3 regions of the Clostridium saccharobutylicum DSM 13864 genome follow, and region 3 is predicted to be linked to each of the others. Evidence: riboswitches for the same ligand, from Rfam matches in the RefSeq annotation. Region 3 holds a riboswitch; each other region holds the start of a gene.
The links. A riboswitch is a leader RNA that binds a small molecule or an ion and turns the genes downstream of it on or off. The one in region 3 is predicted to bind thiamine pyrophosphate.
Positions count from the first base shown of each region.

Region 1: it holds a riboswitch for thiamine pyrophosphate, as region 3 does, so the genes downstream of both, thiW (energy coupling factor transporter S component ThiW) here and thiT (energy-coupled thiamine transporter ThiT) in region 3, are expected to answer to the same signal.
Region 2: it holds a riboswitch for thiamine pyrophosphate, as region 3 does, so the genes downstream of both, cytX (putative hydroxymethylpyrimidine transporter CytX) here and thiT (energy-coupled thiamine transporter ThiT) in region 3, are expected to answer to the same signal.

Region 1 is NC_022571.1:785,410-788,700, forward strand. Features, by position in the region: gene CLSA_RS03575 (S8 family peptidase) at 1-1,171, shown strand, start outside; TPP riboswitch at 1,348-1,458, shown strand; gene thiW (energy coupling factor transporter S component ThiW) at 1,564-2,091, shown strand; gene thiD (bifunctional hydroxymethylpyrimidine kinase/phosphomethylpyrimidine kinase) at 2,228-3,028, shown strand; gene thiC (phosphomethylpyrimidine synthase ThiC) at 3,139-3,291, shown strand, end outside.
Region 2 is NC_022571.1:4,809,371-4,812,661, forward strand. Features, by position in the region: gene CLSA_RS20620 (phenylpyruvate tautomerase MIF-related protein) at 1-7, opposite strand, end outside; gene cytX (putative hydroxymethylpyrimidine transporter CytX) at 231-1,430, opposite strand; TPP riboswitch at 1,520-1,631, opposite strand; gene CLSA_RS20630 (AI-2E family transporter) at 1,680-2,705, opposite strand; gene rlmD (23S rRNA (uracil(1939)-C(5))-methyltransferase RlmD) at 2,962-3,291, opposite strand, start outside.
Region 3 is NC_022571.1:97,362-100,652, reverse strand. Features, by position in the region: gene CLSA_RS00425 (DegV family protein) at 262-1,110, shown strand; gene CLSA_RS00420 (hypothetical protein) at 1,283-1,489, shown strand; TPP riboswitch at 1,511-1,611, shown strand; gene thiT (energy-coupled thiamine transporter ThiT) at 1,747-2,421, shown strand; gene CLSA_RS00410 (ferredoxin) at 2,527-2,718, opposite strand; gene CLSA_RS00405 (Mrp/NBP35 family ATP-binding protein) at 3,030-3,291, opposite strand, start outside.

The DNA of each region.
Region 1 (3,291 bases), 690 kb from region 3:
AATTGGACATGGTACTAATATGTCTGGAATAATTGGAGCTACTGGTAAAAATCCAGAATTAAAGGGGATTGTTCCAGAATGTGATTTTGTAGTAGTCAAATTAATGATAGATGCTGCATATCAAGCTCAATTTGATGTTAAAGTACCAGTATTTAATTTAACATCAATTTTCTCAGCTTTACAATTTTTGTACGAATATGCACTTAAAAGTAGGAAACCTATGATTGTATATTTCCCTCTTGGAACTAATTTAGGAAGTCATAAAGGAAATGGTATTTTAGAAGAATACATAGAATCAATTACAAGTAGTAGTGGTATAGTATTGGTTACTGGAGCAGGAAATCAAAGAGATGCAGGTGGTCATACATCTGGAACTATATCTCAAGTTGATACGCCTATTGCAATTGAGCTTGAGGTATCACCAGAGCAGAAACACTTAATAATTGATATTTGGACTGAACTTCCTAACGTAATGACTATAGACATAGTATCTCCATCAGGTGAAAATACAGGTATAATACCAAGTATAATTAATTCAACTAGAAACTATACTTTTGTATTTGAAAAAACATCGATAAAAGTTAATTATTATTTTCCAGAGGAAAGTACAGGAGATGAATTGATACGAATTAGATTTTATAGTTTACAGCCAGGTATATGGCTTCTTAGATTGAGAGCAAAGTATATTTTGAGTGGCGTATACAATGCTTGGCTGCCTCAAAGAGGAATAACAGTAGGAAATACTAAGTTTAGTTCATCTGATCCATATGGAACAGTAACTAATCCGGGAACTTCATCTTATGTAGTTACTGCAGCAGCATATAATCAAAATAATAATAATGTTCTTAATTATTCTGGAGTGGCTTTTAGAGATAATTTGATTGATGTAATAGATGTTGCAGCAGGAGGAGTAAATGCTTTAACTGTAGCACCAAGTAATAAAACTGCTATTGTAAATGGGACTAGTGTATCATCAGCAGTAGTTGCTGGAGCTTGTGTTATGTTATTTCAGTGGGGAATTGTTCAAGGCAATGATCCATATATATATTCCCAAACTGTTAAAGCATATTTAGCAAAGGGAACATCACGAAGAAGTGGAGATATATATCCAAATGCTAGATGGGGATATGGTATTCTAGATATTGTTAAGATGTTTCAAAATATGGAGTAAAGTTATATATATAATAACAAGTATATAGAGATATTTTGAATAGTTGTGGATAAATAGATTAGTGATTTATTTATATTGTGTACTAAAATTTGCATTATTGATAAAAAACTAAGTAAATAAATTTGACATTTATTCTGGAATGGTATAATCTTTAATTTAGAAAGACAATTTTATAACAGAATAACTAGGGGAGCTAATATTTTAGCTGAGATTGGAAAGAGTGATTTCCTGGACCCTTATAACCTGATTTGGTTAATGCCAACGGAGGGAAGTATATTAATTAATGTTTACGCGTGATTTATTTATGTATCCCTTTGGGATACATTTTTTTTATGTGAAAAATAGGTTGTCACTCAAATTAAAATTTATCTTGTCTTAAGGAGGGAGAGTGAATGCAAGAAAAAAGTAAAGCACAAAAAATTGCATTAAGTGGATTATTAATTGGTATTTCAGTTATTTTTGGAACACTATCAATGCCAATTGGAGCAGCTAAAATATCTCCAGTACAACATTTTGTGAATGTTGTAGGAGCAATAACTTTAGGTCCAATATATGCAGTTTTAAATGCATTCGTCGCATCACTTATAAGAAATATTATGGGCACAGGCAGTTTGCTAGCTTTTCCAGGAAGTATGATAGGTGCTTTTCTTTCAGGAATTTTTTATAAGAAATTTAGAAGAGCAAGTATGGCTGTTATTGGTGAAGTGTTTGGTACTGGAATTTTAGGGGCATTGATAGCATATCCAGTAGCGGTCTTAATTTTAGGGAAGGAAGCAGCATTTTTTGTATATATAATTCCTTTTACTATGAGCTGTAGTGCGGGAGCTATTATAGCATATTTCTTTTTAAAGGTTTCTGTTATAAGAAAAATATTAATAAATAATGAATTGTCAATAAATAAGGCACATGAAAATAAATAAAAAATAAGCTGGCAAATGGATATGCTATTTTTTGAACGTGCCTAGACATAATTTTAAAGATATTAAGAAAATTTAATGAAGTGTAAATTGTGGAAAGTATAAGATCAAATTTATATTAACTAGAAGGGGTGATTTTATGTTTAGAGCATTAACAATTGCTGGATCAGACACATGCGGTGGAGCTGGAATTCAGGCCGATTTAAAGTCTTTCTCAGCTAATGGAGTTTATGGAATGAGTGTTATAACAGCAGTAACGGCTCAAAATACTATGGGAGTTTTCGGTATTCAAGATATAAATCCAGAAATGATTGAAGCTCAAGTAGATGTTATCTTTAATGACATAAGAGTAGATGCTATTAAGATAGGTATGGTTTCAAAGATTGAATCTATAAAGTCTATATCAAAATCTTTAAAAAAGGTAGGAAAGCTTCCAATGATAGTATTAGATCCAGTCATGATATCTAAAAGTGGATTTAACTTATTATCTAAGGATGCAAAAGAAACATTAATTCATGAATTATTTCCGTTAGCAACATTAATAACTCCTAATTTACCAGAAGCAGAAGAAATTTTAGGAATAGAAATAAAAACTTTAGATGATATGAAACAATCAGCTTTAAAGCTTAAGGAACTTGGACCAAAAGCTGTTTTAGTTAAAGGTGGACATTTAGAGGGAGAAGCGACTGATTTATTATTTGATGGAAAAGAATTCATAATTTTGCCACAAAAAAGAATTAATACTACTCATACTCATGGAACAGGATGTACTTTATCATCTGCAATAGCTGCTAATTTAGCTAAAGGAATGACAATAGAAGCAGCTGTAAGACAAGGAAAAAAGTATGTAACAACTGCTATAGAACATGGCTTTGAATTAGGAAAAGGAGTAGGTCCTACTAATCATTTTTATGAGCTTTATAAGAAAGCTGGAATTTAGACACAATCAAGAGATATTAATAAGAATGATTAATTATATAAAAACATAAAGAATTTATTTAATAACATTACAAATTAAATTATTAGTAAAAATTGAGAGGAGAATAAACAATGAATTATAAAACTCAAATGGAAGCAGCTAAAAAAGGTATAGTAACTAAAGAAATGAAGGTAGTAGCTAAGAAGGAAAATATATCAGAAGAAAAATTAATGAAACTTGTAGCGGAAGGTAAAGTAGCTATTCCAGCTAATGTTAATCATAAA
Region 2 (3,291 bases), 400 kb from region 3:
ATGGCATATTATAATCCCCTTTCTTATTGTCTTTAAGGCACATTTTAAAAAATAATAAGTCATGTGCCTAAATATCTTCTGTACATAAACCAAATTGTTCCATAATACTTTCATTATATCATATTATTATTATTTCATATCAAAAAAAATAACAACAAATATCCTAGTATTTTTCTTTTAATAATTAGATATGTTTTAAAATATACAATAATAATTTATTTTAACTCAAATTACTTATATGCTTTTAAACATAAATTAATTAAAATACATAATAATGCAATGCCAATCATAACAGGAATAGTTATACCTACTATAGAATTAAATTGCATTAATATTCTATACGCAAATACTCCAATAATCCATATAATAATATTCTTTATGTCAACCACATTTTTTTCCTCAATTGATTTTTTATTAAATATAAAATAATCAGTTATTGAAATTGCAAATAATGGTGCAAAAACTGATCCTATTAAATATAGAAAATCTTCATATTGATCTATAGAAACAACTATTGATAATATTATTCCTAATCCACATACAATTAAACCTGCAGTTTTTTCATTTATACATTTATTTATGTTAGTAAAACTTACTCCTGCAGAATATGCATCTAAAAAAGTTGTAGTTACTGTTGAAAAAATGACAATAATAAGTGCTATTGTTCCAAGTCCAGCTGAAAGTAAAATACCAGATATATCTGAAGTACCAGCATATAAAGATGCTCCAAGGCCAATGATAAACATAAAAGTACTACCAATGCAATATCCTAATGCACTTGCTAATGTACCCGCTTTTTCAGATTTTAAATTCTTAGTATAATCTGAAATAAGTGGAATCCATGATAATGCCATAGTTACATTAAGTTCTACTGCTGTGCCAAAATTTAACGTCTCTCCTTCAAATCCACCCGCACCTACATTGGCTGTATTATTTGTAAATACTATAAAGCCAAGCACTATAGTTGATAAAAACAGTGCAGCTACTGCTACAGTATTTATTTTAGATAGGCTTTTTACTCCAACACCTATCCATAAAGCAATTAATGCTCCAATAATAATACACCATACCGTTTCGTTCTGAAAATTAAATAATTGCATAGAAACTGCATCTAATGCCTTTGAACCATTGATAATCATAACTGCAGTCCAACCTAATAGTTGTACAATATTTAATATAGAAAATAAAAATGAACCATATTTTCCAAATGAAATTCTAGTTGATTCTATTGAAGATAATTTGCTTTGAGCACCTATAATACCACATAAATAAAGTATAACACCTCCAATAGTATGTCCTATCAAAATAGCAGCTATTCCTTGGCTTAATCCTAAAGGTGCTAATAGCGCTCCCGTCAATATTTCAGCAATAGAAATTGCTGCACCAAGCCATAAGATAAATTGACTTGAATTCGAAGTCTTATTTTCCATAATCTTCTCCCTTACAATAAAAAAATGAGATATACCAAAATAGCATATCTCATCAAATAATAAATAAGAAATTAAACATCTCTCATTAAATAATCATAAGTTAGATTCCCTACGTTGGCATTATCCAAATCAGGTTTAAAGGGTTAAAGCTACATTTTACTTACTCTCAGCCTGCATGTGCAAGCTCCCCTGTGTTTTTTATTTTATAATAATTCATAATTGATTTCAAGTTATTTATTTTCATGTGCCTCAATCATTTTTATTATTGCCATAAGATATTCCAACTATATCTAAAATAAACATGAAAACAGGAATTCCAATAATTAGTCCCCAAACACCTGCAATATGTTCCGATACTAAAAGTATAACTAAGGTATAAAATATAGGTAGCTTTGTCTTTGAAGACATTAATTTTGGATTTAATATATACGCTTCAAATGCGTGAAGTAAAGCAATTAATCCAAGAACATAAAAAACATGAGGTAATCCACCATTATTAAAAGCTACTATACTTAAAGGTACTAATGATACTATTACTCCAGCCACAGGAATAAGACCAAGTAACATTACCATTACACCAAATCCTAATAAATGCGGAAATCCTATTATAGATAATCCTATAGTTGAAAGCACACCATTTATAATAGCAATAACAATTTGTACTTCAATAACTTTACCAAAAGAGAAAACAAACTTTTTTCCAAAGAATTCAACTTCCTCATATAATATATTAATTTTACTATTTTTAAATTTATGCGTAAATTGCATTATTTCATCCTTTTGAATTAAGAAAAAAATACTTAAAACTAAAGAAATAATTATATTAATTCCTAATTTGCTTATATTTGTTATTGAATGCATTATGTAATTTATGCCTTCTGCTGAAAAAATAGTTGAGTAAACTTTATCTAATCTTTCTTTTATTAAATTAGTAATCTCATTATGTCCTAAATTTCCATATAACTCATGTACCTGCATAATTACCTGAGTTAACTGTTTAATAACCATTGGTAAAAAGTCTATTAATATAATAAATATTACAGACGTTAAAAGTAACGAAACTATAACAACCATGAATTTATAATTTATTCTTATTTTCCCATCAAATTCTTGAATTAAATGTTTTGAAATACTATGAATTAGATATGTAAATACAAAAGTTAATAGCATTAAATTTATCATATCCTGCATTACATAGAAAAATATAAGTAATACTAATAAGGTTATAAGTCTCTTAAAAGATCTTTTTTTATAAATTTGAATCATATCTGACATTATCATTACTCCTCATATACTGTTTTTTCTTTCAATTAATTTAACGTATATTGAAATTTATAAAACAATTAATTATCTATTTTATAAATATTAAATCAATCATAATATAGTTTTTACGAATCTTTGCCAATATTAAATTTATCATATAATAAATCATAACATAATTATGCATTAAATTGTGAATTAATTGTAAATAAAAACTTATTTATAAAGAAAAAGGGTGAGATATAGACTCACTCCTAATAATTCATTAATGCTATTTTTTTTCTATCTTTGCAACACATTCTATATGTTTTGTCATAGGAAACATATCAACCGGTTGAACTTCTAAAGTTTCATATCCTAATTTCTCTAAGTGTTTTAAATCCCTTGCCAATGTACTTGGATCACATGATACATAAACAATTCTTTTTGGCTTTGCATCTCCTATAGCATTCAATAATTTAGTATCACAACCTTTTCTCGGTGGATCTACGACTATTATATCTGGTTTAATTCCATCTTGTATAATTCTAGGAATTACTTCTTCTGATTTTCCTACATAAAATTCAGAATTAGTCACTTCATTTTTCTTAGCATTTTCTTT
Region 3 (3,291 bases):
ATTGTCTTTTCCTACACTTATAGCACCTAATGGTACCATAATCCAAATTAATTTTTTATAATTATATATAATAATTAACAAAAACTAATTTAAAATTGTGTCATACACAATATATAGGTTTTATCTTCCAATCAAATTTACTATATATTGTGTTTCTTAATTTATTACAATAATTAATGCTAATTTAATTATATCACCATTGATAACAATATCAGTAGTGATATAATTAAAATATGTTAATGTGCTTTAGGAGGAATTAAGATGGAGAAAATTGCATTAATAACAGATAGTGCTTGTGATATAAGTGCTGATATTGCAAAGGAAAATAATATTAAAATACTACCTTTCAAAATTATTTTTTCCAATAAAGAATATGACGATGGTATTGATATAACTCCAAATATGCTTTATGAGTTACTAAAAAAAGAAATTCCTACAACATCGTTACCTAGTGTTGATAGATTTACTAATGCATTAAATGAAGCAAAAAATGTTGGATATACTCATGCAATTATAATAACTATATCAAGTGGTCTTTCAGGAGCTTATAACGCAGCAAGATTAGCAGCTGAAAATGTTTCTGGAATACAAACTTTCGTGTTTGATTCTATGACATTAACTATGTCTCAGGGTGCAATAGTACTTGAAACTGCAAATTTAATTAAAGAAGGTAAACCTTTTAAAGAAATTATAGATATATTACCTACGCTCAAAAATAAAATAGATGTATTTTTCACAATAGATACATTAGAATATCTAAAAAAAGGCGGTAGAATAGGTAAAGTTGCTGGAACTATAGCTGATGCACTCAATCTTAAACCTATTATAACTGTAGGTAATGATGGAATATATCACACAGTTTGCAAAATAAGAGGAATTAAACAATCAATATCTAGATTAGCTACTTTGTTAAAACCTTATTTAGAAAATAACAAATGTAAAGTCTGGGTATTAGATGGCAATGCTCCTGATAAAGCTGAAATGTTATATGATTCAATTAAAGACCTTCCTAATTTAGTGGAATGTACCCTTGGAGGAATGATTGGCCCTGCACTTGGTGTTCATACCGGCCCTGGTCTTGTTGGATTCATTGTAGAAAATATAGATTAATTTATTAAAAACACATAAAAATCACCTAACTAAAAAATTATATTTTTAGTTAGGTGATTTTTATGTATATTTTTTTTATTTTGGTTAATCATATATTTAAGAAAGTTTTAGTTTTTTAATGCAATAAACAAAGTAAAACCTCATTTTGTTTGATTTAAGGAGGCTTAATTTTATGAAAGGTTTTGTTTTAGATTCAACGTACAAAGAAAGTATTATTATTGATATGAATGATACTATTTCTATCACTTCTTCTCACAATTTGCCCAATAATCCAGTTTCTCATTATTCAACAGATTTAAATCAAATTACTTCTAATTATATAGCCCATCATAATAAAAACGACAAGTTTAACACATATAACATAATTGACTATTTATAGTAAAATGTATAAAATTATTTTGTAACGTGCTGGGGGAGCTATATGCTGAGATTTGATAATTCATAAACCCTTTAAACCTGATCTAGTTAATTCTAGCGTAGGGAAAGCAACCTTATAAGAATTTACATTTCTATTTATATAGGTTGGTAGTCTCTAAACCAAAGTATAAAACTAATATTTAAATTTATTATATGAAGATTAGTTATAATGACTTTGTTAATTCCTCTTCCATAAGCGTCACGAAGGAGGTTTTTTTTATGCAAATTTTTAATGATTGGTACAAACAATTTTCTACTCTTTTCCAAAACTTTTCACAAAACATTCAAGCTATAATTGCAAGTCCATTATCCATTACAACTTTAATTGGTTGTGTAATATTACTCATAATATTAGTTAAAGTTAAAAAAATCAACTTTACTCCTCAACTTATTGCTAGAATTGGCATAGCTTTGGCTTTAGCTACAATACTGAAAATGCTCAGATTATATCATTTTCCACAAGGTGGTAGTATTACATTAGGTAGCATGGTTCCAATATTACTTATAGCATTTATGTACGGACCAAGAGTAGGATTTCTAACAGGATTTCTTTACGGAATAATAACACTTATTATGGATCCATACATTCTGCATCCAGTTCAAGTTTTATTTGATTATCCATTACCCTTTATGGCATTAGGTATAGCAGGATGCTTTAATAATAAAAAATGGCTTGGGGTTACCTTAGCTGTTTTTGTTAGATTTTTGTGTCATTTTATTTCTGGAGTTGCTTTCTTTGGTTCACTTGCACCCGCTGGAATGTCTCCTGCTTTATATTCATTAATAATTAATGGACCTATGCTAGGAATAGAATACATTATATGCTTAGTAATCATATCTATTCTTCCTATTGAAAGAATAATACACGCATCTTCACTTAATACCATGAGTTAGTGTACAAATTTATTTAATATAACAATATTATATAAAAATAATAAAGAGAAAATATACATAATAAAAAATCATATATTAATGTATATTTTCTCTTATTCTTATGTTTTATTTCTCGACAGATATTGCATCTACTGGACAGCTTTCTGCTGCTTCTTGCACTTCACCTTCTACATTTTCTGGTGCTTCATCAACTATAAAGCCAGCCTTTCCGTCATCCTCCATATCAAAGCATTCTGGACATATAGATGGACATAGTCCACATGCTATACAAGTATCTTTATCTACTTTTGCTTTCATTAATCTCTACATCCTTTCAAATCAAAATTACATAGTGTATTATTTCCTAAATAATCCGAAAGTATGTATACTCTAATACTATAAAGAACTCGAAATTTAAATTTAGGTGGTTTCTCCCCGAAAGTAAGGATATTCTTTTGCTTGTGGTTACTACAAAATATATACATGAAAAAGAGTGCAATATCAACATTAAGAACTTTTATATATAAACTTCGTAAAAATAAAAAAGCTTCATTATTTAATTTCTGTAACTTTAAATAATGAAACCTTTTATATTATATGATGCTTTTTATTTACTTGGTAATTAAGCTTTAATACAATCCTTCAAATATTAATGAATATAACGCATTTTCTCTAACATATTCCTCAGCCTTACCATCTTCTAAAGCTTCTGTAAGTTCAATATTAATTGGTAACTCACCTATTAAAGGCAATCCTAAATATTCTGCATTTTCTTCTGAAGATTTTCTGCTAAATACTCTTATTTTCTTATCACAATCCGGACAATTTATATAAGCCATATTTTCTACTACACCTTTAATTTTTATTCCTATCTTTTGAGCCATAATAACA